Regions from separate parts of the Methylocystis sp. S23 genome, predicted to be linked through region 1. Evidence: predicted binding sites of a transcription regulator. Region 1 holds the regulator's gene; the other holds the start of a gene.
The links. Region 1 encodes PhoB, which activates phosphate uptake and scavenging genes when phosphate is short. Its sites were predicted from a motif close to TGTCATNNANCTGTCAT; they were not measured.
Positions count from the first base shown of each region.

Region 2: ACV7JP_RS09375 (choice-of-anchor I family protein) is a predicted target of PhoB. The motif match lies at 11,522-11,538, and genes of this name have one in related genera.

Region 1 covers NZ_CM134185.1:1,575,039-1,589,589, reverse strand. Annotated here, with positions in the region: gene ACV7JP_RS07855 (lysylphosphatidylglycerol synthase domain-containing protein) at 1-421, shown strand, start outside; gene ACV7JP_RS07850 (ATP-binding protein) at 449-1,516, shown strand; gene pstS (phosphate ABC transporter substrate-binding protein PstS) at 1,661-2,719, shown strand; gene pstC (phosphate ABC transporter permease subunit PstC) at 2,871-3,863, shown strand; gene pstA (phosphate ABC transporter permease PstA) at 3,876-4,718, shown strand; gene pstB (phosphate ABC transporter ATP-binding protein PstB) at 4,715-5,497, shown strand; gene phoU (phosphate signaling complex protein PhoU) at 5,511-6,230, shown strand; gene phoB (phosphate regulon transcriptional regulator PhoB) at 6,227-6,976, shown strand; gene ACV7JP_RS07815 (GcrA family cell cycle regulator) at 7,109-7,648, opposite strand; gene ACV7JP_RS07810 (acetylornithine transaminase) at 8,084-9,286, shown strand; gene argF (ornithine carbamoyltransferase) at 9,286-10,230, shown strand; gene ACV7JP_RS07800 (Hsp33 family molecular chaperone) at 10,230-11,186, shown strand; gene ACV7JP_RS07795 (histidine kinase) at 11,217-12,617, opposite strand; gene ACV7JP_RS07790 (fumarylacetoacetate hydrolase family protein) at 12,681-13,376, shown strand; gene ACV7JP_RS07785 (MDR family MFS transporter) at 13,554-14,551, shown strand, end outside.
Region 2 covers NZ_CM134185.1:1,885,165-1,899,715, reverse strand. Annotated here, with positions in the region: gene ppc (phosphoenolpyruvate carboxylase) at 1-2,740, opposite strand, end outside; gene ACV7JP_RS09410 (PTS sugar transporter subunit IIA) at 3,101-3,583, shown strand; gene bioB (biotin synthase BioB) at 3,580-4,539, shown strand; gene ACV7JP_RS09400 (hypothetical protein) at 4,517-4,918, opposite strand; gene ACV7JP_RS09395 (shikimate dehydrogenase) at 5,021-5,860, shown strand; gene ACV7JP_RS09390 (phasin family protein) at 5,916-6,404, opposite strand; gene ACV7JP_RS09385 (phasin) at 6,450-6,809, opposite strand; gene ACV7JP_RS09380 (histidine kinase dimerization/phospho-acceptor domain-containing protein) at 7,129-9,828, shown strand; gene ACV7JP_RS09375 (choice-of-anchor I family protein) at 9,886-11,466, opposite strand; gene ACV7JP_RS09370 (DUF5615 family PIN-like protein) at 11,736-12,092, opposite strand; gene ACV7JP_RS09365 (DUF433 domain-containing protein) at 12,094-12,324, opposite strand; gene ACV7JP_RS09360 (CTP synthase) at 12,367-13,995, opposite strand; gene secG (preprotein translocase subunit SecG) at 14,102-14,551, opposite strand, start outside.

The DNA of each region.
Region 1 (14,551 bases):
GCCGCGTCATATCCGCCTGCGCGGCCATGTGCTGGAGATGCCCGGCGTCGGGTCCACGGTCGCGCAGATCGGGGTCGGCGCCGCGGATCTCTGCGCCGCCGCCGCGGCGCTCTATATGCTCATGCCGCAGGGCGTTCACCTGGATTTCACGGCCTTTCTCGCCGTCTATGTCCTCGCCTGCATCCTCGGCGTCATCAGCCATGCGCCGGGGGGCATCGGCGTTTTCGAGGCGACCATGCTTCACGCGCTGCCCGGCGCTTCGCAGGAAAGCGTGCTGGCGTCGCTTCTCCTGTTCCGCGTCGTCTACTATTTCCTGCCCTTCATCGTCGCCCTGGCGATTCTCGGCGCCGACGAAGGCGCGCGCCGCTGGGGCGCCTTGCGCGAGGCGGTCGCGCGCATCATTGACGAACGCACGCCTTGATCGACCTGAATTGAAAGCCAGACGCCTATGCCGCCGCTAAAATGGCCCGCCGAGGACATGCTCGGCCCGGTGATCGAGGCGCTCCCGGAACCGGTCTTCGTCATCGACGCGGAGACCCATGCGCTCGCCTTCAACGGGCCGGCGCGCGCGCTCGCGCCGACACTGAAGCTCGGCGAGCCCATTTCGCGCAGCCTGCGCTCTCCCGACATGATCGACGCCGCCATGCGCGTGCTCGCCGGCGGCAAGGCGGAGAAGGCGGCCTGGGTCGAGCGCCTGCCGCTCGAACGCTGGTTCGAGGCGCATATCGCGCCGATCCGCTTTCCCGGCTACCAGACTGCGGCGATGATCAGCCTGCGCGACCTCACCGAAGCGCATCGCATCGAACGCATGCGCGTCGATTTCGTCGCCAACGCCAGCCATGAATTGCGCACGCCGCTCGCCTCGCTGCTCGGCTTCGTCGAGACGCTGCAGGGGCCCGCGAAGAACGATCCGGCCGCGCGCGACAGATTTCTGAGCATCATGCGCGAGCAGGCGCAGCGCATGGCGCGGCTGGTCGACGATCTGCTCTCGCTCTCGCGGATCGAGCAGCATATGCATGTGCCGCCGGCCGAGGCGGTCGACCTCACAATGCTCGTCGCGCATATCGTCGATACGCTGACGCCGATGGCGGAGGAAAACGGCATCCCCCTCGCGCTCGATCTCGAACCCAACGTCATCGTGCCGGGCGACCGCGACGAGCTGGCGCGCATCATCGAAAACCTGATCGAGAACGCGCTGAAATACGGCCGCAGCGAAGGCGAGCCGCGGCCCGTCGAAATCTCGCTGTCGCGGAGGGGGACGTCCGCCGTATTCTCGGTTCGCGACCACGGGCCGGGAGTCGCGCAAGAGCATATTCCGCGCCTGACCGAGCGCTTCTACCGCGTCGACGCCGGCAAGAGCCGGGCGAAAGGCGGGACGGGGCTCGGCCTCGCCATTGTCAAACACATCGTCCTGCGCCATCGCGGAAGGCTCGGGATCGAGTCCGAGCTGGGCGCGGGATCGCTGTTTCGGGTGACGCTTCCGGCGGTCGACGCCATGTCCCTGAAAATGAGATAAGCACTTGATTTATAAAGAGTTAATCATGTCATAAAACTGTAATGTCATTGTCACAAAACTCTCTTGCCCGGTCGCTAAGAACTGAGCTGTGACAGGCGCCCGGCGCCTCTCTTGTATTGTTCTCGAGCTGAAAGCGATCCTCGCATGATCTCCAAGTTTTTGAAACGGGCCGCCGTCGCGACGGCCGCGCTTGCGGCGATGGCCGCCGCGGCCGTCACGAACCCGGCCCTGGCGCTGGACATCTCCGGCGCCGGCGCCACCTTCCCCTACCCGATCTACGCCAAATGGGCGGAGACTTATAAGAAGGAGACCGGCAACGGCCTCAACTATCAGTCGATCGGCTCCGGCGGCGGCATCAAGCAGATCAAAGCCCGCACCGTGACTTTCGGCGCGACCGACCAGCCGCTGAAGGCCGAGGATCTCGAGGCGGCCAATCTCATCCAATGGCCGCAGGTCATTGGCGGCATCGTGCCGGTCATCAATCTCGAGGGTGTCAATCCGGGCGATCTCGTCCTCGACGGCCCGACGCTCGCCAAGATCTTCCTCGGCGAGATCAAGAGCTGGGACGACGCCGCCATCAAGAAGCTGAACCCGAAGGCGAAGCTCGCCGCGACCCCGATCGTCGTCGTCCATCGTTCGGACGGCTCCGGCACGACCTTCAACTTCACCAATTATCTTTCCAAGGTCTCCGAGGACTGGAAGAGCAAGGTCGGCGAGAATTCGGCCGTGGAATGGCCGGCCGGCATCGGCGCCAAGGGCAATGAGGGCGTGGCCAACAACGTCGCCAACACCAAGGGCGCGATCGGCTATGTGGAATATGCCTACGCCAAGCAGAACAAGCTGACGCACACCAAGCTCGTCAACGCCGCCGGCAAGGTCGTCGCGCCGGGCATTGAGAGCTTCCAGTCGGCCGCCGCCAGCGCCGATTGGGCGAAGTCGCCGGGCTTCTACCAGATCATCACCAATGAGCCGGGCGCCAAGTCCTGGCCGATCTCGGCCGCGACCTTCATCCTCCTTCCCAAGGACTCGAAGGACGAGGCGGCCGCGACGGAAGCGCTGAAATTCTTCGGCTGGGCCTTCGCCAACGGCGCGAAGCAGGCCGAGGAGCTCGATTACATCCCCATGCCCAAGCCCGTCGTCGAGCTCATCAAGAAGAGCTGGGCGAATGTGAAGGGCGCCGACGGCAAGCCGCTGGCGAAATAAGCCGCGCCGCCGCATTCGCGGCGCAGGCCAAGGCGGTTTAGGAATGAGCCGTCTTAATGAAAACGGGCGCCGGTTCGCGACGAACCGGCGCCGGGAGCTCCAAATGACGACGACCGAGCCATCGCGGCGGGAATCCAGTGAGGCGATGAAAATGTCTGATGCAATAATGGAAGGCGTCGCCATGTCTCCTGCGACGACAGCCGACCGCGCAAAGGCGCTCTCGGGCATCGCGCTGTTCGACCGCATCTTCCATCAGATCACGCGCGCAGCGGCCATCATCGTTCTCATCATACTGGGCGGCGTCATCGTTTCGCTGATCCACGGCTCGCTGCCGGCCGTCAAGGCCTTCGGCGTCGGCTTCCTCTTCTCGCAGGCCTGGAACCCGGTCACCGACAATTTCGGCGCCATGCCGGCGATCTACGGCACGATCGTCACCTCGATCATCGCCATGCTGATCGCCGTTCCCGTCGGGCTCGGCGTCGCGACCTTCCTCACCGAGCTCTGCCCCCATCCGCTGCGCCGGCCGATCGGCATCGCCATCGAATTGCTCGCCGGCATCCCGTCCATCATCTACGGCATTTGGGGCCTCTTCGTCTTTGCGCCCTTCGTGCAGACCTATGTGCAGCCGGGGCTGATCTCGCTCTTCAGCGACGTGCCGGTGCTGTCGGCGCTCTTCGCCGGACCGCCCTACGGCATCGGCATGCTGACGGCGGGCTTCATCCTCGCCATCATGGTGCTGCCCTTCATCGCCTCCATCTCGCGCGACGTTTTCGAGACCGTCCCGCCGGTTCTCAAGGAGGCGGCGACGGGCATCGGCTGCACGACATGGGAGATGATGCGCTTCGTCGTGCTCCCCTATACGCGCGTCGGCGTGATCGGAGGCGTCATGCTCGGCCTCGGCCGCGCGCTCGGCGAGACCATGGCCGTCACCTTCGTCATCGGAAACGCCCACAAGGTCTCGGCTTCGGTGCTCGCGCCCGGCACGACGATCTCCGCGACCATCGCCAATGAATTCACCGAGGCGGTCGGCGACCTCTACACCTCGGCGCTGATCGAGCTCGGCCTCATCCTGTTCGTCATCACCTTCATCGTCCTCGCGATCGCGCGCTACATGCTGATGCGCATCGAGCGGAAATCGGCATAAGGGAGGCGCGTCATGTCGCTTTACGCCACGCGCCGCCGGCGCAATTCATTCGCGACCGGCCTTGCCTGGGGCGCGGCGGTCTTCGGCCTGTCCTGGCTTCTTCTGATCCTGCTCGCGCTGCTCTATGAAGGCGTCCGCGGATTGTCGCCCGACGTCTTCACGCAGATGACGCCGCCGCCGGGCAGCCAGGGCGGCCTGCTGAACGCCATCGCCGGCTCGCTCGTCATGACGGCGATCGGCGTCGCCATCGGGACGCCGCTCGGCATGCTCGCCGGCACCTACATGGCCGAATATGGGCGCTACACCAAGCTCGCCGTCGTCGTTCGCTTCATCAACGACATTCTGCTCAGCGCGCCGTCGATCGTGATCGGCCTCTTCGTCTACACGATCCTGGTGCATCCCATGGGGCATTTCTCGGGCGTGTCGGGCGCGGTGGCGCTTTCGCTTCTCGTCGTGCCGGTCGTGCTGCGCACGACGGAGGACATGCTGCTGCTCGTGCCCGGCTCGCTGCGGGAGGCGGCGGCGGCGCTCGGCGCGCCGCGCGCGCATGTCATCTCGCGCGTCGCCTATCGCGCGGCGAAGGCGGGTCTCGTGACCGGCGTGCTTCTCGCGGTCGCCCGCGTCTCGGGCGAAACGGCGCCGCTCCTGTTCACCGCGCTCAACAACCAGTTCTGGAGCACGGACCTCAACGCGCCGATGGCGAGCCTTCCGGTTGTCATCTTCCAGTTCGCATTGTCGCCCTACAAGGACTGGCAGCAGCTCGCTTGGACCGGCGCGCTGCTCATCACGATCGCCGTTCTCGCCCTGTCTGTCACAGCCCGCGCCCTGAGCGCCGGCCGGAGAAACGCAAAATGAACGCCCCCGCTCAGGTGAAGGAACCCGCAACCAAGGTCTCGGTGCGGAGCCTGGACTTCTATTACGGCGCCACGCGATCGCTGAAATCCATCTCGCTGCCGCTGCACGCCAACAAGGTCACCGCCTTCATCGGTCCGTCCGGCTGCGGCAAATCCACCTTGCTGCGCGTGCTGAACCGCATGTACGATCTCTATCCCGGCCAGCGCGCCGAGGGCGAGGTCCTGCTCGACGGCGAGAACATTCTCGATCCGGCGATCGACCTCAACGCGCTGCGCGCCCGCATCGGCATGATCTTCCAGAAGCCGACGCCCTTCCCGATGTCGATCTACGAGAACATCGCCTTCGGCATTCGCCTCTATGAAAAGCTGTCGCGCGCCGACATGGACGCCCGCGTCGAGCAGGCGCTGCGCGGCGCGGCGCTGTGGGACGAGGTGAAGGACAAGCTGCAGGCGAGCGGCCTCGGCCTTTCCGGCGGCCAGCAGCAGCGCCTGTGCATCGCGCGCAGCGTCGCGGTGCAGCCGGAGGTCATGCTGTTCGACGAACCCTGCTCGGCGCTCGATCCGATCTCCACGGCGAAGGTCGAGGAGCTCATCGAGGAGCTCGCCGCGCAATACACCATCGCCATCGTGACGCATAACATGCAGCAGGCGGTGCGCGTCTCCGACTACACCGCCTTCATGTATCTCGGCGAGCTCGTCGAGTTCGGCGACACGGACGAGGTCTTCAACAAGCCTCGCGAGAAGCGCACGCAGGACTATATTACCGGCCGCTTCGGCTGAGGAAGGACGTTCCATGAGCGAACATACCGTCAAATCCTACGATCGCGATCTCGAAGCGCTGGGACGTCGCATTTCCGAGATGGGCGGCGTCGCGGAGAAAATGCTCGCCGAGGCGATGGAGGCCCTGTCCGGCCTCGACGTCGAGCTCGCCAAGCGCGTCGTCGCGAGCGATACGCGCCTCGACGCGCTTCAGCGCGAGATCGAGGAGAACGCCGTGATGACGATCGCGCGGCGTCAGCCGCTCGCGATCGATCTGCGCGAATGCATCGCCGCGATCCGCATTTCGGGCGACATTGAGCGCATCGGCGATCTCGCCAAGAATGTCGCCAAGCGCACGCTCAAGATCGCGACGGAAGCGCGTTTGCCGCGCGCCATCGTCGGACTGAAGTCCATGCATGAAATCGCGGCGACGCAGCTCAAGGACGCGCTCGACGCCTATGCCGAGCGCGACGTCGAGCGCGCCCGCGCCGTATGGGAAAACGACGCCGATCTCGACGCGCTGGAAGACTCGGTGTTCCGCGACCTCCTCACCTTCATGATGGAGGATCCGCGCAACATCTCCTTCTGCACGCATCTCCTGTTCTGCTCGAAAAATCTCGAACGCATCGGCGATCACACGACGAATATTTCCGAAACCATCGTCTATCTCGTGACCGGCGAAGCCATGCCGATGGAGCGGCCGAAGGCGAGGCCCTGCACTTTGGGGAGCGGCGAAGGCGAACCCACGCAATGAACGAGACCGCATCGAGCCAACCCGTCATCCGCGAGGGCAAGAGCGACCGCGCGCCGCGCATCCTCGTCGTCGAGGACGAAATCCCGCTTGCGACGCTCCTTGTCTACAATCTCGAGGCCGAGGGCTATCAGGTCGAACATGTCGACCATGGCGACGAGGCGGAGCTGCGCATCGCGGAGTCGCCGCCGGACCTCGTCCTGCTGGACTGGATGCTGCCCGGGGTCTCGGGCCTCGAAATCTGCCGCCGGCTGCGGGCGCGCGACGTCGCGCGCGACATGCCGATCATCATGCTGACCGCGCGCGGCGAGGAGGCCGAGCGCGTGCGCGGGCTTTCGGTCGGCGCCGACGATTATGTGGTGAAGCCCTTCTCGACGCCGGAGCTGATGGCGCGCGTGCGGGCGCTTCTCCGCCGGGCGCGACCGGAGCGCGTCGCCTCGAAGCTCACGCTCGGCGATATCGACCTCGACCGTGAGACGCGCCGCGTGCGCCGGGGAGGCCGCGAGATCCATCTGGGACCGACGGAATTCCGCCTTCTCGAATATTTCATGGAGAAGCCCGGCCGCGTCTTCACCCGCGCGCAACTGCTCGACAGCGTCTGGGGCATGTCCGCCGAGATCGACGAGCGCACCGTCGACGTCCATGTCGGGCGCCTGCGCAAGGCGCTCATCCGGGGGCGGGAGAAGGATCCGATCCGCACCGTGCGCGGTTCGGGCTACTCCTTCGACGAGACCTTCGGCCGCGATTGATCGCGCGCGCCATGATCTCGGTCTGGATCATATCGCAGGGCCGCCATCCGCAGCGTGGATCATGAGCCAAGCCCCCTCGCCCCGTCTTTGCGAGAGGGTTGGGGTGAGGGGCGAAGCCGCATTATGCGCGGATCACGCGTAGCGCGGCGCCTTGAGCTGCTCGCGCGCGCGGCGGCGGTCTTGCGCCGGCTGATAGGCGATGCGCGCGTGATGGGCGCAATAGGGACCGCCGCCGATCGGCGATTTGCCGCCGCAGAAACGGAACTCGGGCGTCGTCGGATCGCCCATGGGCCAGCGGCACATCGACTCGCGCAGCTCCATCAGCGTCACCCGCTCGGACATCGGAATGACGACCTCCTCCTCGGGATTGGCGCGGGCGACGACCACCGTCTGCGGCGCGAAGGCGAGCGCGACATTGCCGTGCACGGCGTGGCCGCCGCGCGGCGCGGGAGCGGCCGCGACGGCGGTCGTCGCCGCGCGCGGCGCCTTGGCGGCGCGGGGCCGCGGCGCGCTCGCCGTCTTGGCGCGCTCGGCCAGGCCGAGACGGTGGATCTTGCCGATGACGGCGTTGCGCGTGATGCCGGGACCCAGTTCGGCGGCCACCTGACTCGCGCTGAGGCCGTCGCTCCAAAGTTTACGCAACAGCTCGACGCGTTCATCGGTCCAAGACATGTTTGATCTCCAAGCGGCCGGTTCGAGCGTGGATTTTCAAGGAATCCTTCATCGTTCGCTGCGCCGGCGTGAACCAGCGGCGATGCGACGCGCACCGAAACACGAGAAGCGCCATACGGGAGAAACGCGCCCGATCCGGCGAGAAAACTAACGCATTCTTTTGAATCACGGGCGCGAGTCGCTGGCAAGCAAAACGGGGCGTTCTCAACAGGGTTTGTGCGCGCTTTCCCCCGCAACTGTTGCCCGGGCGACTCACCGCGTGGCGATTTTCAAGCAAAACTGAGGCCTTGGCGGGAACGGCGCGCCGCCGCGCGCCTCTGTTAACATTTGACCCGATGCGCCCGCGCGCTTAAAATCCGCCTTCAAATTGCCGCCCCGCCAAAGGGCGGCGCTTTGTTTTTTGGGCGGCGTCGCGGCGCCCACTGGGCTTGGAGCATGATTTTGACTTCTGCGCTCTATCCGACCTATGCGCGGGCCGACATCGTCTTCACGCGGGGCGAAGGCGCATGGCTCTTCGCCGAGAATGGCGACCGCTATCTCGATTTCGCCTCCGGCGTCGCCGTTCTCTCGCTCGGACACGGCCATCCGCATCTCGTCGCCACGCTGAAGGCCGCGGCGGAAAATCCGTGGCACGTCTCCAATCTCTATCGCATACCGGCGGCCGAGGCCCTGGCCCGGCGCCTGGCCGAATCCACTTTCGCCGACGTCGTCTTCTTTGGGAACTCCGGCGCGGAAGCGGTGGAATGCGCCATCAAGACGGCGCGCAAATATCACGCCGCCAACGGCCAGCCCGAGCGCTATCGTCTCGTCACCTTCGACGGCGCCTTTCACGGGCGGACGCTCGCCACCATCGCCGCCGGCGGCAACGCGAAATATCTCGAGGGCTTCGGTCCGCCCATGACGGGCTTCGACCAGGTTCCCTTCGCCGATCTCGACGCCGTCGAAGCCGCGATCACGGAGGAGACGGCGGGCGTTCTGCTCGAGCCCGTGCAGGGCGAGGGCGGGCTGCGCGTCTTCCCGAAGGACTTTCTCGTCGAGCTGCGCAAGCTTTGCGACGCGCGCGGCCTGCTTCTGGTCCTGGACGAAGTGCAATGCGGCGTCGGCCGCACCGGCAAATTCCTCGCCTGCGAGCATGCCGGGATCGCGCCCGACGTCGTCGCGCTCGCCAAGGGGCTCGGCGGCGGCTTTCCCATCGGCGCCTGCCTGGCCACGAGCGAGGCGGCGAAGGGCATGACGCTCGGCGCGCATGGCTCGACCTTCGGCGGCAATCCGCTGGCGACCGCCGTGGGCGGCGCCGTGCTCGACGTCGTTTTGGCCGAGGGCTTCATGCCGCGCGTGGCCGCGCTCGGCGGCGTGCTGCGCCAGCGTCTCGCCGAGCTCGAAGACCGCTATCCCGGCGTCATCGAGGCCGTGCGGGGCGAGGGCCTGATGTTCGGCGTCAAGACGCGCGCGCCCAATGGCGACTTCGCCAATGCGGCGCGCGCGGAAGGTCTGCTGACGGTGCTCGCCGGCGATAATGTCGTGCGCCTGCTGCCGCCGCTGATCATCGACGAGAGCCATATTTCCGAGGCCTTTTCGCGCCTCGACCGGGCCTGCGCGCGTCTCGCGGCGCCCGCTACGCAATTGGGGGCGGCGTGATGACCGCGCATTCCATGACGCGGCCGCGTCACTTCCTCGATCTCTCCGATTTCTCCGGCAAGGAGCTGCGCCAGATTCTCGAACTGGCGAAGTCGCTCAAGGCCGGGCGCGTCAAGGGCGTGGCGCCGGCGCAACGTCCGCTCGCCGGCAAATATCTGGCGATGGTCTTCGACAAGCCGTCGACCCGCACGCGCGTCTCCTTCGACATCGCCATGCGCGATCTCGGCGGCGAGACCATCATGCTCACCGGCGGCGAGATGCAGCTCGGCCGCGGCGAGACCATCGCCGACACGGCTCGCGTGCTGTCGCGCTTCGTCGACGCGGTCATGATCCGCATCCTGTCGCATGACGACCTCACGGAGCTCGCGCGCCACGCGACGGTGCCGGTGATCAACGGCCTCACCAAGCTCTCGCATCCCTGCCAGATCATGGCCGACCTCCTGACCTTCGAGGAGCGTCTCGGGCGGATCGACGGCCGCAGCGTGGCCTGGGTCGGGGACAGCAACAATGTGCTGGCGAGCTGGGTGCACGCCGCCGCCCGCTTCGGCTTCGCGATAAATGTCGCGACCCCGGCCGAGCTGGCGCCGCCGCCGAGCCTCGTTGACTGGGCGAGAGCCAATGGCGCGGCGATGAACGTCACGCGCGACCCCTACGCCGCCGTCGCGGGAGTCGACGCGATCGTCACCGATTGCTGGGTCTCCATGGGCGACGCGGACGAAGACTTCCGCCGCGCCGTTCTCGCCCCATATCAGGTCGACGCGAAACTCATGCGCGCCGCCGCCAAGGACGCCGTCTTCATGCATTGCCTGCCCGCCCATCGGGGCGAGGAAGTCACCGACGAGGTGATGGACGGACCCCAATCCGTCGTCTTCGACGAGGCCGAGAACCGCCTCCACGCCCAGAAGGGCGTGCTCGCCTGGTGCCTCGCGCCGGGGATCGCTTGATGCTCGAGGCGCCGAGCCGGCCCGTCTCGCGCGAGGCGAAAGACGATCGCGTCACGCCTTTCGCCGTGGAGGCGCTCGATCTGCGCGGACGCCTCGTGCGCCTGGGCCCCACCGTCGACGCCGTGCTGAAGCATTACGACTACCCGCCGAAAGCGGCGCGCCTGCTCGGCGAGGCCATGGCGCTCGCGGCGCTGCTCGGTTCGATCCTGGAGTCGCATGGCCGCTTTCAGCTTCAGACGCGCGGCGACGGTCCCGTCGACATGCTGGTCGTCGACTATGACGCGCCCGGGAAGCTGCGCGGCTTCGCGCGCGTCGACGCGGCGCGGCTCGAGGAGGTCTCCAACCCCGAACCCGCGGCGCTGCTGGGCCGCGGCCATCTCGCCTTGACGATCGAGCGCGAGGAGGACGCGGCGCGCTATCAGGGCGTCGTGCCGCTCGAAGGCGAGAGTCTCGCCGAGGCGGCCCACGTCTATTTCCGCCAGTCGGAACAGATCCCGTCTTTCGTCCGCCTGGCCGTGGGCGAGGTCGTGACCCCGCAAGGCCGAAGCTGGCGCGCCGGCGGGCTGCTCCTGCAATATCTGCCGGCGGCGGGCGCGCGGATGCGCGACCTCGACCCCGGCGACGCGCCGGATGGCGGCGGCCCCGCCGAAGAGGAAGACGACGCCTGGACCGAAGGCCAGGCGCTCGCCGGCACGATCGAGGATCACGAGCTCGTCGATCCCTCGCTCTCGGGCGAACGTCTGCTGTTCCGGCTCTTTCACGAGCGCGGCGTCAAGGTTTTCAACGAACGCCCGCTCGAGGAATTCTGCCGCTGCTCCACGGAGCGCATCGAGCGGCTGCTGAAGAGCTTCACGCCGCAGGAGCGCGCCGACATGGTGGGAGACGACGGCCGCATCGGCGTCACCTGCGAATTTTGCGCGACTTTCCGCAGCTTCGATCCGGCGGAGTTCGATTAGCGCGCGCTCCGAACTTTGGAGTCGCGTCTTCTACGATTGAGCGATTCCGCCGACTCGCAGCGCGATCCGCGTCCCTTTGCCCGGCGCGCTGGCGATGTCGAGCGTCGCGCCCGCAAGCGCCGCGCGCTCGCGCATGCCGGCGAGGCCGAAATGGCCCGGCGCCGGCGCCTCCGGGTCGAAGCCCGCGCCGTCATCCTCGATGAGGAGGGCGGCGCCCGCCCGCTCGACCGACAATGCGACGCGCACGCGGCGCGCGCCGGCATGCAGCTCGATATTGCGCAACGCCTCGCGCAGCACGGCGGCGAAGAGCGTCTCGGTCCCCGGCGCGAGCGGCGCCGCCGCCGCAAAATCGAGCGTCATGGCGACATCGCGCCAGCGCGCCTCGAAGGCCTCGGCGATGGCGCGCAAATCCACTTCCTCGCGCCGCGCCGCGCGAGTCCGGGCGATGGCCTCGCGCGCCTCCCGGAGCCCCAGCCGCGCCTGCGCGTCGAGCGCCGCGAGCGCGGCCCTCGCTTCCGGATCGCTCGTCTTTTTGGCGATCAGCCGCGCCTCGGCGATCATCGTCACGATGGAGCGCGCCAGCGTGTCGTGCAGATCATGGGCGATGCGCAGCCGCTCCGTGGCGACGGCCGCGGCGCGCGCCTCCTCCTGCGCCTTTTCCTGGGCGACGCGCAGGCGACGCTCGGCGGTGACGTCGCGCGCCAACGCCTGGAATTCGCCCCCCGCTTCCGGCCCCAGAAAGCTCACCTCCCAGGCGAGCCAGACCGGGCGGCCCTTTGCGTCGCGGGCGGAAAGCTCGAACGAGCTTCGCGCCTCGGCGGCGCTCCCGAGGCGCCAGGGCGCGCCCTCGGCGGGGAAGAGATCGCTCAGAGCCATGCCGGCGATCGCATCCTGCGGGCGCCCGAGAAAGACCGCCGCCGCGCGATTGGCGAAGACCAGCCTGAAATCGGGCCCGAAGCGCAGCACGAGATTGTCGGACGACTCGACGATGTCGCGATAGAGCGCGTCCGCCGCGCGCAGCCTTGCGGCGGCCGCGGCGGCCTGCTGCCGCAGAATCTGCTTTTCGCGCCGGTCCGAGGCCATGAGCCGGTCGATCTGTTCGCCGGCGTGGTCCGGGGAGGTGACGACGAGAAAGGCGCGCAGGCCGGGATCCCAGAAGATGGAAATCGTCACGCGCCGCGTCCAGGGCGGCGCCCGCATGGACGGCAGGACGAGCTCGCCTCCCTGGGATCGCAAGGCTTCGAGGCTCGCCTCCATATTGAGCAGGAGGGGCGAGTCGCAGGCCGGCGCGCCCTTTGGCGGCAGCCAGTCGCTGAGCGGGCCGAGGCGCCGCGCGACCTTGAGCGTCGCGTCGATCTCCCCAAATCCGATATGCGCGCGCGCGAGGGCGTGGAGAAGGCCAGCGGACGCGTCGTCGTCGGTCTCGATCATTTGCGAAGCCTATCACGAAGATAGCCGTTCGACGCGCGGCGCCGGAGCGTGTAAGGAGGCGCGATGCAGGCCAGCTTCGTCTTCCCCCCGCCGCCCACGCCTTCCGTCGCCGTCGCGGGCGACGCGCGCCGCTTCCCCGTGCGGCGCATCTTCTGCGTGGCGCTGAACTACGCCGCGCACGCCCGCGAGATGGGAAAGGAGCCTGGCGCCGAGCCGCCCTTCTATTTCGCCAAGCCGGCCGACGCCGTGGTCGAGGACGGCGCCGTCATCCCCTTTCCAAGCCTGACCGACGATCTTCATCACGAGATCGAGCTGGTCGCGGCGCTGCATGCGGGCGGCCGGGACATCGCCCCGGCGCGCGCGCTCGACTGCGTCTATGGCTACGCCGCGGGGATCGACCTGACCCGCCGCGACCTGCAGAGCGCCGCGCGCAATTCCGGCAAGCCATGGGATTTTTCCAAGGGCTTCGACCATTCGGCCCCGATCGGCGCGATTCGCTCCGCCGCCGACATCGGCCACCCCGCCATGGGCCGCATCGCGCTCGCGGTCAATGGCGCGCCGCGCCAGCAGGGCGACCTCTCCGACATGATCTGGACCTTGCCGCAGATCATCGCCGACATTTCCCGCTATGTGGCGCTCGCGCCGGGAGATCTGATCTTCACCGGCACGCCCTCGGGCGTCTCGGCGATGCGGCCGGGCGACCGGGCGGAAGGGGAGATCGAGGGCGTCGGCTCCATCCGCGTCGCTTTCGCCTCCTAGCGGGAATCCCGTCATTGCGCGCGCAGCGAAGCAATGACGGAGAAACTCCCCCAAAGCCCGTCAATTGGCGCAAGGCCGGCTGTCGGCGCGCATTCCGCGGCGCGCTCCAGCGTGACGTTTCGCGTCGCGCTGCGATGCGGTAGAAGGCGCCGGACGCTCGCCACGGATTGGATCGCAATGCAAGCCGCCGCCTCGCAACCCCCGGCCGAAATGCGGCAGGTCATGGTCGGACTCGGCCTCGCCATGCTGCTGTCGGCGCTGGATCAGACCATCGTCGTCACCGCCATGCCGACGATCGGCGCCGATCTCGGCGAGCCCGAGAATCTGCCCTGGATCGTGACGGCCTATCTCGTGGCGGCGACCGTGGTGACGCCGCTCTACGGCAAATTCGCCGATATTCATGGTCGCCGCATCGTGATCCTGGTCGGCGTCTCGACCTTCGTCATCGGCTCCGCCGCCTGCGCGCTGGCGCCGAGCATCGCCGCGCTGGCCGCGGCGCGCTTCCTTCAGGGCATGGGCGGCGGCGGGCTGATCGCGCTCTCCCAGACGGTCGTGGCCGATCTCGTCTCCCCCCGCGAGCGCGGGCGCTACCAGACCTATTTCGCCGCCGTCTTCGTCACCTCCAGCGTCGCCGGCCCGGCGCTGGGCGGATTTTTCGCGCAATATCTGCATTGGTCGCTGATCTTCTGGATCAATCTGCCGCTCGGCCTCGCCGCGCTCGTCATCGTCAATGCAAGGCTCAAGCGCCTGCCCGAACGGCGCCATCCGCACAGCGTCGACTATCCCGGCGCCGCTTTTCTGGTCATGGCCTCCGGCGCCCTCGTGCTGGCGCTGGGATGGGGCGGCTCGCGCTACCCCTGGGCTTCCGCGCCGATCCTGGGCCTCCTCGCTTTCTCGGCCCTGGCCTGGGCCGCCTTCGCCCGGCGCGCCCGCACTGCCGAGGAGCCATTGATTCCCACGCGCATTCTGAGCCTGCCCATCGTGCGCGACGCCATCGCCTCGAGCTCCTTCGGGCTGGGCTCCTTTGTCGGCCTCTCGGTCGTGATGCCGATCTATTACGAGACCGCCATGGGCCTGAGCGCCCATGATTCGGGGCTCGCGCTCATCCCGCTAATGGTCGCGACCGTCGTCGGCGCCACCTTCTCGGGCCGGATGATGGCGGTCCTTCATCATTA
Region 2 (14,551 bases), 310 kb from region 1:
CGCGGATTTCCGGATCGGTCATGCCGCCGCGGTGGCGGCGGATCAGCTCGGCCTGGATGTAATTCAAGGGCGCGATATAGGGAAAGCGGTGCTTGATGGATCGCGCCAGCGCGGGATTGTCGGCGAGCCGCTCCGTGGCGCCGGAAATCTTCGTCAGCGCGTCGATGGAGCGCGCATGTTCGGCCTCGATCATCGCGAAGATGCGCTCGGCGAGCGCGCGGTCCTCGACAAGCTCCGCGTAATGGCGCGCGATCTCCAGATCCGTCTTGGACAGGATCATGTCGATATTGGAGAGGAGCGAGCGGAAGAAGGGCCATTCCTTCGCCATGCGGCGCAGGAGATCGAGCCGCGCCTTTTCGTCCTGCGCCAGGAATCCCGCGATCGCGGAGCCGAAGCCGAACCAGCCCGGCAGCGCGAGGCGCGCCTGCGCCCAGGAGAAGCTCCAGGGGATGGCGCGCAGGTCTTCGATCTTGCGCGAGGGCTTGCGAGACGCCGGGCGCGAGCCGATGTTCAGCGAGGCGATTTCCGAGATCGGCGTCGAGCTGAAGAAATAATCGACGAAGCCTTCCGTCTCGTAGACGAGGCCGCGATAGGCGGCCATGCCGGCGCGCGACAATTCCTCCGCGACCTCCAGGAATTCCGGCGGCGGCGCCTTGTTTTGCGAGAGCAGCGTGGCTTCGAGCGTCGCGGCGACGAGAAGCTCCAGATTGACGTGGCCGATCTGCGGGTTCGAATATTTCGCCGCGATCACCTCGCCCTGTTCGGTCAGGCGGATCTGCCCGTTCACCGTGCCCGGCGGCTGGGCGAGGATGGCGTCATAGCTCGGCCCGCCGCCGCGCCCCACCGTGCCGCCGCGGCCATGGAAGAGCCGCATGGCGATATTGGGCATGGAGGCGAAGAATTCCGCGAGCGCGGTCGAGGCGCGGTAAAGCTCCCATATGCTCGTGAGAATGCCGCCGTCCTTGTTGGAGTCGGAATAGCCCAGCATGATGTCCTGCTGCGCGCCGGAGCTGACGACGAGCCGCTGAATGCCCGGCAGCGCGTAAAAGGCGCGCATGATCGGCGCGGCGTTGCGAAGGTCGCCGATCGTCTCGAAGAGCGGCACGATGATGAGATCGGCCGTGACGCTCTCGGAATCGCGCGGATCCAGCGTGCCGCGCATCAGCCCGCTTTCCTTCTGCAGCAGCAACGCTTCCAGAAGGTCGCTCACCGTCTCCGTATGGCTGACGATGTAATGGCGGATCGCCTCGTCGCCATAGGTCTTGCGCATGTCCAGCGCGCGCTCGAAAATTTCGAGCTCGCTCATCGTGCGGTCGCTATAGATCCGGCCCGGCAGGCGCACGGGGCGCGGATCGGAAAGAAGCCGCATCAGAAGCTGCTGCTTCTCCACTTCCGTCAGCGCCGCATAATCCTCGGCGACGCGCGCGGCGGCGAGAAGCTCCGCGATCGTCTCCTCATGCCGGTCGGAACTCTGGCGCAGATCGAGCGTCGCGAGATGGAAGCCGAAGACTTCGACCGCGCGGATCAGGGGCTCCAGGCGCTGCGAGGCGATCACCTCGCTGTGATGGATTCGCAGGGACTCGTCGATCGTCACGAGATCGGCGAGGAAAGCCCAGCTATTGGCGTAGGGTTCGCCGGGCGCCATGGCGTGACGCATGGCCTGCCCGCCGGTGAGCTTTTCGAGCGTGCCGGCGAGGCGCGAATACACGCCGATGAGCGCGCGGCGATAGGGCTCGTTGTCGCGATGCGGATTGTCGTCGCCCGAGCGCGCGGCCAGGTCTTCCAGCGCCCGGGTGGCGCCGCCATAGCGCCGTGAGATGGAAAGCTCGGCGCCGAGCTCGTGCGCCTCGGTGAGATAATAGCGCAGCGCGGTCTCGCACTGCATGCGCATGGCCGTCGAGAGCGAATCGGCCGTGACGTTGGGATTGCCGTCGCGGTCGCCGCCGACCCAGGCGCCCATGCGCAGGAAGGGCGGCACGCGCAGCCCTTCGAGCTTCGCCTCGATTTCGGCGTAGAGCCTCGGAATCTCGCGCAGGAAGGTCGCGCGGTAATAAGAAAGCGAATTCTCGATCTCGTCGCGCACGGTGAGGCGCGACTCGCGCAGAAGCTCGGTCTGCCACAATTGCAGGACGCGGGCGCGCAACTGCATCTCGTTCTGCGCGCGGTCCGTCTTGCTCTTCAAATGTTCGCGGGCGGCGAGAAGATTGAAGATGGCGCGCTCGGCGTCGAGCAGGCTCTTGCGGCGCACTTCCGTCGGATGGGCGGTGAGCACCGGCGAAACCCAGCCCCGCGAGAGCGCCGCGGCGATCTTGCCGGAGCCCACGGCCGCCTTGCGCAGATGGGCGAAGGAACGGGAGAGGCTCGGCTCGTCCGGGACGCCGCCATCCGCGAGGGCGCGGGCGCGCTCCTTGAGCGGATGCAGGTCCTCGGCGATATTGGCGAGATGCGAGAAATAGCTGAAGGCGCGGATGACCGCCGTCGCCTCCTTGGCGGAGAGCGCCCGCAGCAAAGCGTCGAGCCTGGCGGCCGCGTCCTGGTCCCTGTTGCGGCTCGCCGCGACGGAGAGGCGGCGAATCGCCTCGATGCGCTCGAAGGCCTCGACCCCCTCATGCTCGCGCACCGCGTCGCCGAGCAGGCGCCCGAGGAGACGAATATCCTCGTTGAGCGGCAGATCGCTCCGCGCCTCGGGCTCGGCCGGCGCGCCGGCCGGCGCTTCTTTTGTCTGTGAGTCGAGCTGCATGATGAACCCTTGAAACGATGCGCCCCGCCCTTGGGGTCAAGGACGCTATAGCAGGCTTGAGGCCAGTTTTCGACGCGGCGTAAAAAAGGGCGAAGCGCGCCGCCCTCATCCGACCCTCGCTCACGCGAGGCCCACCTTCTCCCGTGAGCGGGAGAAGGAGTCGCGCCCCCAGACCTGTGATCCGTAACTTCCGGGGTTCTCCCTTCTCCCGCAGGCGGGAGAAGGCGGCCCCTGCGCGAGCAGGGGTCGGATGAGGGCTAGCCGCCCCGCCCCTTGTTCGAAACCCCCGCCCCCCTTATAGACCTCTCGCGGCCAGAACCTCTTCATTACCCGCGCCTGCGCGGAGCAACCGGTCACGCCATGCTCGACACTGTGGAAATCGCCCTCTTCTCCGGGCTCGGCGCTCTCTTCGCCATCGGCCTCGTCGTTCTCGCCCGCTGGTCGAAGACGCGGCCGGCGCTGCTCGCGGCCTATGCGCTCATCGCCGTCTGCTTCCTGTATGTCGGATTCGCCATCCGCGCCGACAACTCCGACGCCTGGGTCGGCTTCGAGATGACCGCCGTCGCCTTCTTCGGGACGCTCGCCGGCATGTCGATCATCGGCTCGCCCTGGTTCGTCGCCGTTGGATTCGCCCTGCACGCGGCCTGGACGCTCTACGAGCATTATTTCGGCGCGGGCCGCGATTTCGCGCCCGCCCCCTTCGTCATGGCGACCGCCGGCTTCGATGTGGTGGCGGCGCTCTATGTAGCCTTCACGACCCTTACCGGAAAAGGGGCGGAGACGGCCGCGCCCGAGCGCAAGCTCGCCGCCCGGTCGCAAAATCGCAAGGGAGCCGCGAAATGAACGCCCCCGCGGACTTCAACATCCGCCACGACTGGACGGTCGAGGAGATCGCCGGGATCCACGACCTGCCGCTGCTCGATCTCATCGCGCAGGCCAACGCGGTCCATCGCCGCTATCACGACGTCAATGACGTGCAGAAGGCGGCGCTGCTTTCGATCAAGACCGGCGGCTGTCCGGAAGACTGCTCCTATTGCCCGCAATCGGCGCATCATCGCGAGGTGAAGCTCGACCGCGTCGATCTGCTCTCGACCGATGACGTGCTCGCGGCCGCCAGGATCGCCAAGGACGCCGGCGCCGATCGCTTCTGCATGGGCGCCGCCTGGCGCTCCGCTCCGAAGGACAAGCGCTTCGACGCGGTGGTGGAGATGGTGCGCGGCGTGCGCGAAATGGGCATGGAGGCCTGCGTCACGCTCGGCATGATCGACGAGGGCCAGGCCAGGCGCCTCGTCGAGGCGGGCCTCACCGCCTATAACCACAATCTCGACACCGGACCGGAATTTTACGGCGACATCATCACCACCCGCGCCTATCAGGATCGCCTCGACACGCTGAAGGCGGTGCGCGGCGCGGGGCTGGAGATGTGCTGCGGCGGCATTATCGGCATGGGCGAGAGCGTGCGCGACCGCGCCGGCATGCTGCAAACGCTGGCGAGCTTCGATCCGCATCCCGAAAGCGTGCCGATCAACGCGCTCGTCGCCGTCGAGGGCACGCCGCTCGCCGGGCGCGAGAAGGTCGACCCGCTCGACCTCGTGCGCATGATCGCCACGACCCGCATCGTGATGCCCAAGACCCGCGTCCGCCTCTCGGCGGGCCGCTCCTTCCTTGCCCGCGAGGCGCAGATCCTCTGCCTCGTCGCTGGCGCGAACTCGATCTTCTATGGCGAGAAGCTGCTGACGACCGGCAATAATTGCGTCAATGAGGATGACGCTCTGTTCAGCGCTCTCGCGCGGCGCTGAAATCGAGCTTGCGCCCCGCCGGCTCCCGGCGGAGAAATTTATTGGGATCGAGGCCCGCCGCTTCGGCGGCGTTGAGGACGAGCGGCTCCAGGAGATCGCGCTCCGCCTCCTCCAGAAATCCGCCGCCCGTCTCGTGGTCGATCCGCATCAGATCGTCATAGAGGTTGCGTAGGGCGGCGACGATTTTCTCGTCCGGCGCCGAGGCGGGCAACGCCTTCAGGACGAGGAAATAAGAACGGATGCGGGCGTCCACGCGGTCGGTCGCTTCCTGCGTCGCCCCGGCGACGCCGCTGTCGCGGCAGCGCTCCCAATGCGCGGCGATCGATTGTTCCGCGTCTTCGAGAAGGTCGTCCAGCCGGCGATTTCTTGCAGCGTCCATTAATTCGTTTCTCCCTGCAGACATACGCTGCGCTTCAGGTCAATCTATGTTGAAGTCTACATCGATCCAGTCGATATGCGGCAAGAAACCTCGGGAAGGCCGATGACACATTCCAGATTCATCCTCGCCGGCGTCATGGGCTGGCCCATCGCCCATTCGCGCAGCCCTAAGATCCACAATCACTGGTTCGCGCAATATGGGATCGAGGGCTCCTATGTTCCCCTCCCCGTCGAGCCGGGCAAGCTCGAAGCCGCCCTGCGCGCCCTTCCCGCCTTGGGCTTCGCGGGCTGCAACCTCACCATTCCACACAAGGAGAAGGCGCTCAACTTCCTGGATTTTGTTGATTCGGCCGCGAGGCGCATCGGCGCGGCGAACTGCGTCGTCGTCGAGAAGGACGGCTCGCTTTCCGGCCGCAATTATGACGGCTACGGCTTCGTCGCCTCGCTCCGCGAGCGGGCGCCGCAATGGGACGCGGCGCAAGGCGCCTGCGTGGTCATCGGCGCCGGCGGCGGGGCGCGGGCGATCGTCTCGGGGCTCATCGAGGCGGGCGCGCAGGAAATTCGTCTCTTCAACCGCACGGCCGAAAGAGCCGGCCGCCTCGCCGCCGATTTCGGCGCGCCGGTTTCGGCCTATCCCTGGGAGGAACGCCATGAGGCGCTCTCGGGCGCGGGCCTTCTCGTGAACACGACGAGCCAGGGCATGATCGGCCAGAAGCCGCTCGATCTCTCGCTCGCCGCCTTGCCGAGCTCGGCCCTCGTCGCCGACATCGTCTACGCCCCGCTGGAGACGCCGCTCCTCGCCGCCGCCCGGCTCATCGGCGCGACGCCGGTGGACGGGCTCGGCATGCTGCTGCATCAGGCGCGCCCGGCCTTCCGCGACTGGACCGGCGTCATGCCCGAAGTGACGCCGGCGCTGCGCGCGCTGATCGCCGCGACGCTGTGAATGACGCGGCGGCCGGACGGAAGCCCGGCCGCGATCGATCTCGAGCGCCTGCGCCTCAGGCGGCCTTGCGCGCGTCGCAGAGCGGCGGCGGCGAAAAGACCGCCACGCTCCGGGCGAAATCCATCAGCTCCTTCGACTGACGGACAAAGGCCTCGATCCGCTCCCTGGCGAAGCGCGACTGGAGATCGACGATCTCCTCGAGGCTCTCCGCCTTCGAGACCTGCTCGGCAAGCTCGAAAAAGGCGGCGGCGTTCTCCGCCCAGAGATCGAGGGATTTCCTCGACCAGAGGGAGGAGTCGAAGGAGAAGGAGGCCGCGAATCCTTCCGCCGCGGTCTCGACCGCTTCCTCGACGAGGGCGAGCGGCGCCGGCGCGATGTCGGCCGCCGCCGCGACCGGCTCCTGCGCGGCCGCCGCCGCGATGGCCGGCTCGGCGGCCGCCTCGGCGGCGGCGGGCGTCGGCTCCGCCGGCGCCCCGACAGGGACGTCCTGTCCGGCGGCGTCGATGGGTTTGCTTTGGCTATCAGCGTTGCTTTCCGTCGCCATGGGCCCACTCCTCGAAATGGTTGCGCGTGATCAGATTGGGAAAGATCAGGACTTCGGGGCCGTCGACCGCTGGATCGCGGCGCCGAGCTCCTTGGCCTGTTCCTGAACGGCGGCGAGCTGCGCCTTCACATATTCGGCCTGCAGCTGGAAAACCTCCTGCGGGTCCTTCGCCTTGACGAGCTTCTGCGCGAGGTCGAAGGCGGCGTTCACATTGGCTTCGGCGAAAGAGAGAGCCTTCGTGCCGACATCCTTCGCGCCCGGCGGCACGATCGGAAGATCCGGCGTGGAGCTCAGCGCCTTGTGCGCTGCGCCGGCGAAGCCTTCAAAGGCCTTGCGCGCCTGCTCGACGCTCTTCTCCGCGAAATCGCGGACTTCATTGGGCACCTGATAAATTGGATCAACCATTCGACATCTCCTGTTCCAGCCGCCGTCGCTAAGATTTCGCCCCGAGATTGACCGAACGATGACGCGGCGGCGCCGCCGAGGGCGCGGGGACTGTGCCCCAACCTTTGCTGCATTGCAACAAATATTGTGCGCCGCGTCAATACGTCTCAACCCTGCGAAAAAGGCGCGGAAAACGCGGCGGCGCCGGATGGACCGGGCGCTTTCTTACGATTAAGTTTGAATTAACGCCCGCGCCAGGGCGCTAGCCATAAGCGCTCGAGACGGCGCCCTGGCCGCGCGAAGGCGGGCGGAAGTCTCCGTCGCAAGGGCGGCAAGCGTCATGAGTGGTTCCGAGGCAGAGATCGACGGGGACGACGTCGCCGCCAGCCGCATCGCGGCTGATCCTGCCTTTTCGGCCCTCGAGGCCTCCGGCGCGCCGATCGTCGCCGCTTCCGGCGATCCACTGAAGATCGTCTATCTCAACGCCGCCGCCCGGGCCGTATTCGGCGCCGATCCGGAGACGCTCGCGGCGCGGCTCTTCTACAGCGAGGAGCCGGGCGCCAGGCGCCTGTCCAAGCTCGTCGAGTCGGTGCGCCACGGCGCGGCGCTGCGGCTCGAGCGGCTGCGCTTCGAGCTCGCCGACGCCCCGCAGACCATCACCATCCTTTGCCGCAAGCTCATCGAGGACGGCGGGCCGGCCTGCTTCGTCATCGCCGCGCTCGGCGTGCGCCCGGCGGTCCAGCCGCCCCCGGAGGCCGAAACATCCGAGGCCGAGGCCGCGCGGATCGCGCCCCCCGTCGAAAGCCCGGCCGCGCCCGCGGACCCTTTGGCCGCGACGGCCGCGCTGCGGTCGCGACTCGCGGAACGCCATGGCGCGCGCGCCGCCCGCTTTCTGTGGAAGACGGACGCGGCCGGCCGCTTCGTCGACGCGACCCATGTTCTGGCCGATGTCGTCGGGGAGGCGAAGGCCGACATTCTCGGCCGCGAGGTCGCGTCGGTCGCCGCGGAATTCGGCCTCGGCTCCGCTTTCGCCGAGGCGCTCTCGTCGCAAAAGAGCTGGAAGGGCGTCGAGGCGGCGTGGCCGCTCGGCGAACCCTTCGCCCGCGCGCCGGTGACGCTTGGCGGCCTGCCGATCATGGACGCCGACCGCCGCTTCGCCGGCTTCCAGGGTTACGGCGTGATCCATCTCGACCGCGCTTTCGTCTCGAACCCGCTTGTGGCCAGGGTTCCGGACAGGCCGCCGGGAGGCGAGCCGCCTCCCCCGCTTTTGGCCGCGCCCGAGCGCTATCCGGCCGCCAATGTCGTGCCGCTGCGGCCGGCGCTCGCGCAACGGCAGGAGGCCGCGCCGCCGCCGGAGGCGACGCCCGAGACCGAGGCGCTGACCTCCGCCGAACGATCCAATTTCGAGGAGATCGCCCGCGCGCTGCGAACGGGCGAGATCGGCGCCGCCCCGAGCGCGCCGCCCGGGCCGGAGGAGACAAAAGCCGAGTCTGCCGCCGTCGACCCGGCGCCCGCGTCCCTCGACGACGTCGCCGCGCAGCTCGGCGAAATCGCGCGGGCGGCGCCGGAGCCGCCGGCGTCCCCCGCCCCGCCTCCCGCCGGCCTGCTCGACCGCCTGCCCGTCGGTCTGCTGATCGCGCGCGGCGCGCAGACGCTTTTCGCCAATCGTACGCTGCTCGATTATCTCGGCTACGCCGATCTCGCCGCCTTCGAGGCCGATGGCGGCCTCGCGCGCATGTTCTTCGGCCGCCCGCCCGCCGATCCCGGCGCCCGCGCGGCGGCCGTGCAATCGAGCGAGGGCGAGGCGCTCGACGTCGACGCGCATTTGCAGACGGTCGAATGGGAAGGCGCGCCGGCGACCCTGGTGACGCTGCGGCGAAACCGCAACCGCCTGCCCGGCCCCGAGGAAAGCGCGTTGGCGCTCGCCCGCGAGCGCGAGGAGAAGCTCGCCCGGATGCGGGCCGATAAAGGCCTGCTGCGCGGCATATTGGAGGCGAACGGCGTCGCCGTCGCCTTACTGGACGAGAACCGCCGCATCGAGAGCGCCACGGCCGCCTTCGCCGCGCTCTTCGACGCCGAGAAGGGCGCCTTTGACGGCCTGACGCTGTCCGCGCTCTTCTCGACGGAGGAAGAACGGACTTTCGCGGCCCGCCTGGCCCGCGCCGCCGAGACCGGGGAGGCGCTGCGGCTCAAATCCCGCGTCGGCGGCAAGCTTTATGAAGCCACGTTGCGCCGCCTCGGCCCGGCGCAAAAGCTCTGTATGAGCCTGCGCGCGCCCGACGCCGACGCGCGCCATGACGAACTCGCCGCCGCGCGCGACGCCGCCGAGCAGGCGAACGCCGCGAAGTCGGATTTCCTTGCGCGCATCAGCCATGAGATCCGAACGCCGCTCAACGCCATCATCGGCTTCGCGGAGGTGATGATGGAGGAGCGCTTCGGCCCCATCGGCTCCGAGCGCTACAAGGAATATTTGAAGGACGTGCATTCGTCCGGCGAACATGTCCTCTCGCTCGTGAACGACCTTCTCGATCTCTCCAAGATCGAGGCCGGCAAGATGGAGCTGGAATTCGACCGCGTCGACGCCAACGCCGTCATCGCCGAATGCGCGTCGATCATGCAGACTCAGGCCAATCAGGCGAAGATCGTGATGCGTCTCGCGCTCGCCGACCGCCTGCCCTCGATCCGCGCCGACCAGCGCTCCCTGAAGCAGATTCTGCTGAACCTTCTGTCCAACGCCATGAAGTTCAACGAGCCGGGCGGACAGGTGATCGTCTCCTCCGCGCTGACCGAATCGGGGTTCGTGGTGATCCGCGTGAAGGACACCGGCGTCGGCATGTCGGAGGACGAAGTGGCGACGGCGCTCGAGCCCTTCAAGCAGATCGCGACCTCGAGCAGCATGCGCGGCACCGGCCTCGGCCTGCCGCTCACCAAGGCGCTGATCGAGGCGAACCATGCGAGCTTCACGATCCGGAGCCGCAAGAATGAGGGAACGCTGATCGAGATCGCCTTTCCCCCGCCGCAGGTGCTGGCGGCGGAGTGATCGACCCTTGCGCTCGTGCCGCGAGGAGCGCGCTCCCCGCGACAGGGCGCGTCGGCCTCAGCGCGTCGCCGAAGCCGCCCAGGAGGCCGAAGACGACGAAGAGGTGCGACGTATTCCTACTTCGAACAGGGAGGTCGAATCCGAGACCTCGTTCGCCACGGCCAGGAAGTAACGGCTGCCGACGCGAAACGCGGTCAGCCCCTCGGGCGAAACGTCGGGCAAGACGCTGTCGCTGACGATCATGTCCACGAAGCCGACGGCGTTCGGATCGGTGACGTCGTAAATCGCCACGGCCGATTTCGTCGTGCGCTCCATGCCGATGAAGGCCAGCACGCGGCCCTCTATGTGCATCAGGGCCACGCCTTCGGGCTCAACGCCCTTATTGTCGCTGCGGCTGTCGTCATAGATCCCGCGCTTGAAGGCCTCGACGTCGAGCTGGTTGCCGCTGTCGAAGACGATCCTGCCTTCCGCGTCGCGGATCGAGAAGGACCGCCCGCCAAAGGCGACCAGATTGGCGCGGGTGGACTCCACATTGGACAGGGTGAGCCGGCTCAGCAAATTGCCCTCGGGGACCAGCTCGATCGAGGCGTTGCCCGCCGAGCCGCGGCGCTCGTCCTCTCCGTCGCCGGATCCGTTGTCGCGCGCGTCGCCCTCATTGGCCATGACGAGATAGGTGCGCCCTTGATGCTGATAGGCCGCGATGGCGTCGGGCTGATACAGGCCCTTCACGGGCGCCTGCCTGAACGCGACGAGGCCGTTTTCCTGATCGTGCGGGTCGATGGCGTTGGCGGGCAGGCTGAAGTCCTTCAGGCCGAGGCCGAATATGCGCTCGAACTGGCGGGTCTTCAGGTCCAGCACGGCGACGCCATTGGCCTCCTGCAAGCCGACATAGGCCTTATGACCGGCATGGTCGACCGCAATATATTCGGGCTCGGGGTCATAGGGGCACATGTCCGGGCGCGTCGCGCCATTGCCCGTGAGCGGGAACAGGCGCAGTTCCGAATAGCCGGGCAGGCTGGCGCTCACCGGCAGGGTCGCGGCGCCGCGCGGCGACATGCTCGAAACCGCGCGCGTCGGCGCGTCGATCAGGGTGACGCCGCCCGGCGGGTCCGCGGGACAAGGCTGGCCGGCGATGCGGGGATTGGGCGTAGCCTCATCGGCGACGAGCACCGTGCGCCCGTCGGGAGTGAAGGTCAGCATGTCCGGCAGGGCGCCGACAATCACCGGCTGGCCCAGCCGCTGACGCGTGCGAGTGTCCATAAAGACCACCACGCCGGGCTGCGTGCGATCGGGCGCAGCCTCGATCGCGAGCGCGGCCAGCCCGTCATGAATCGCGACGCTGTTGACGGCGCCATAGGCTGTGACGTCGATATGGGCGACGAGCTGGCCCCAGCTGCGATTGAGCACGTCGACGCCCGCCACGCCCGCGACCCACAGCGTGTCGGTGCGGTCGTCATAGGCGACAATCTCCGATTTCTGGCCGGGCGCGTTGCTCTGAGCGTGGGCGTAGGTCCAAAGGCGCTTCACGTTGACGGTCGTCGACGCGGCGGCCGGAACGCCGCCGATGCAGAGCATCACGACGCCGATCGACAGGCGGCGCAAGGCGGTGGACGCGCGTAGGATAGTCAGCAGGCGCATGGTCGGCTCTTTCCTTCAGGAGCAGAAACTCAACCATGACCATTGGTTGGCGAATATTTCAGACGAGTGACAGTTTGCTCTGCCGGCCGGCGATGACGCGCAAACCCCGCCTCGACCCTGCCTCTCGCCGAGGCGCCGATCGAAACCAATCATGCGGGCATTACGATCCGGAGCGGCAAGAACGGCCGCATGCTGATCGAGAGCGCCTTCCCCCACTGCAGGCGCTGGCAGCGGAGTAAGGGGCGGCCGTTTTGGCGCGCACCGAAAAATCACCTTGCCAAACGACGCATCCTCACCCTGCCAGGCTCGACAACGGAGAAAGAGCCGATCCAGTCGTCACGTTCTCTTACTCGTGCGACAAGCGCAGGTCCGATCGATGTCGCGGGCGGGATCGGCAATCGAAACAAGATGACTCCGCACGCCGCCGAAAGGCCTCCACGCCATGCGAGCTCGCCAAAATCCTTGTCGAAGGTAAGGAGAACCCGCTCCTCCGCATTCGCCATAGCCAGGACGCGCGTATCGCTCGCGCCTGATGTGGACTCGCAGATCCACAGAACATCGAATCCAGCCGTTCGCAACGCATTCACCGCCTCACCGGGAAAATTCTCGTCGGCGAGAAAGCGTATGTCAGGCTGCGCTCGGATAGGTCTTCTCGGACTTCAGCACATCGCGCGCATATGCGAGGCAAGCCGCAATGTCGTCATGCGAGAGAGCGGGGTAATTTCGCAGAATATCGGCCTCGCTCCAGCCATCCGCCATGAGGCCAATGATGAATTCGACCGACAGGCGCGTGCCGCGCACAACCGGCTTGCCGGCGAGCACATCGGGATCGAGCGTGATACGAGGCAGATCGGTCATGAGAAGTCTCCCGCCGCGAATATATATCGCAGGCTCGCGAAGTCACACCAACCGGCTCTGCGCCTTCGCCGCCGCAATAAAGCTCGCAAACAGCGGGTGCGGCTCGAACGGCCGTGACTTCAGCTCGGGGTGATATTGCACGCCGACGAACCAGGGGTGGTCGGGGATTTCGACCGTCTCGGGCAGCAGGCCGTCGGGCGACGAGCCGGCGAAGAGGAGGCCGCAGGCTTCCAGCCGCTCGCGATAGCCGAAATTCACCTCGTAACGATGGCGGTGGCGCTCGGCGATTTCGGTCTTGCCGTAGATCTCCGCGATGCGCGAGCCGGGCTTCAGCAGCGCCGGATAGGCGCCGAGCCGCATCGTGCCGCCGAGTTCGCCGCCCGCCACGCGCTTCTCCAGCTCATTACCCTTGAGCCATTCGGTCATGAGGCCGACGACCGGCTCCTCGCAGGGGCCGAATTCGGTGGAATTGGCCTTCTCGATCCGCGCAAGCGAACGCGCGGCCTCGATCACCGCCATCTGCATGCCGAAGCAGATGCCGAAATAGGGCACGCCGCGCTCGCGCGCGAAACGCGCCGCGAGAATCTTGCCCTCGGCGCCGCGCTGGCCGAAGCCGCCGGGCACGAGAATGCCGTGGACATGCTCCAGATGCGCCGCCGGATCGCCGCCCTCGAAAATCTCGGACTCGATCCAATCGAGATTGACCTTCACGCGGTTCGCGATGCCGCCATGCGCCAGGGCCTCGATGAGGCTCTTATAGGCGTCCTTCATCTCGGTATATTTGCCGACGACCGCGATCGTGACCTCGCCCTCGGGATTGAGGATGCGCTGCGTCACCGCGTTCCAGCGGCTCATATCGGGCTTGGGCGCGGGCTCGATGCCGAAGGCCGCGAGAACTTGCGCATCGAGTCCGGCGGCGTGATAGGCGCGCGGCACATCGTAGATATTGGCGGCGTCGCGCGCCTCGATCACCGCCTGCTCGCGGACGTTGCAGAAGAGGCCGAGCTTGCGGCGCTCCTCGCGCGGGATCTCCCGATCCGTGCGGCAGAGGAGAATATCGGGCTGGATGCCGATCGAGCGCAGCTCCTTCACCGAATGCTGCGTCGGCTTGGTTTTCAGCTCGCCGGCGCTGGGGATGTAAGGCAGCAGCGTCAGGTGGATATAGATCGCATGATTCTGCGGCAGATCATATTTGATCTGGCGGATCGCCTCGAAGAAGGGCAGGCCTTCAATGTCGCCCACCGTGCCGCCGATCTCGATCAGCGCGAAATCCACATTGTCATTGCCTTCGAGAATGAACTCCTTGATGGCGTTGGTGACGTGCGGAATGACCTGGATGGTCGCGCCGAGATAGTCGCCGCGCCGCTCCTTGCTGATGATGTCCTGATAGATGCGGCCGGTGGTGACATTATCCTGCTTCGTGGCCGGGCGGCCGGTGAAGCGCTCGTAATGCCCGAGATCGAGGTCGGTCTCGGCGCCGTCGTCGGTGACGAAGACCTCGCCATGCTGATAGGGGGACATGGTCCCCGGATCAATATTGAGATAGGGGTCGAGCTTGCGGAGCCGGACGGTGTAGCCGCGCGCCTGCAGGAGCGCGCCGAGAACCGCCGACGCGAGACCCTTGCCAAGTGAGGAAACCACGCCGCCGGTGATGAAGATGTAGCGCGCCATGGGGCTTAACGCCTAACGCCTTTCGCTGGATTTGGGTAGCGCATATTTGCGCCGGGGAAGCGATCTTCCCCAGCGGATTTTCTTGTCGGACGTATGAACGGGCCGCTTATTGCGCGGGCGACTTCCACTGCGTCGGGGCCGCGGGCTTCTCGGCGGGCGCGGTCGGCGCCTCGGGCTTCAAGGACTCGGCTTTTGGAGAGTCGGGCTTGGCGGGCTCGGAAGCCTTGGGAGCCTCGGTTGTCGGCGCCGCCGCCTTGGGCGCATCAGCCTTGGGAGCCTCCGTCACGGGCTCGGATTTCGGCGCCTCGGCCGGCTTCGCGGCGTCCGGCTTCGGAGCCTCGGCTTTAGGCGGCTCCTGCGTCGGGCGCAAAGCCGGCTTCTCGGCCGAGGGCGCGTCCGCGCCCTGCTGCCGCTTCTGCTGGGCGCGCTGAAGCTGGTCGAAGATCGTGTCCTTGGCCGGATCGCTCTTCTCTTCCTTCTCGCCGGGCTTGATTTCCTTGAACTTGATGTCGCCCTGGTCGATCGCCTTGGTCCAGTCGTCGCCGCCCTCGGCGCG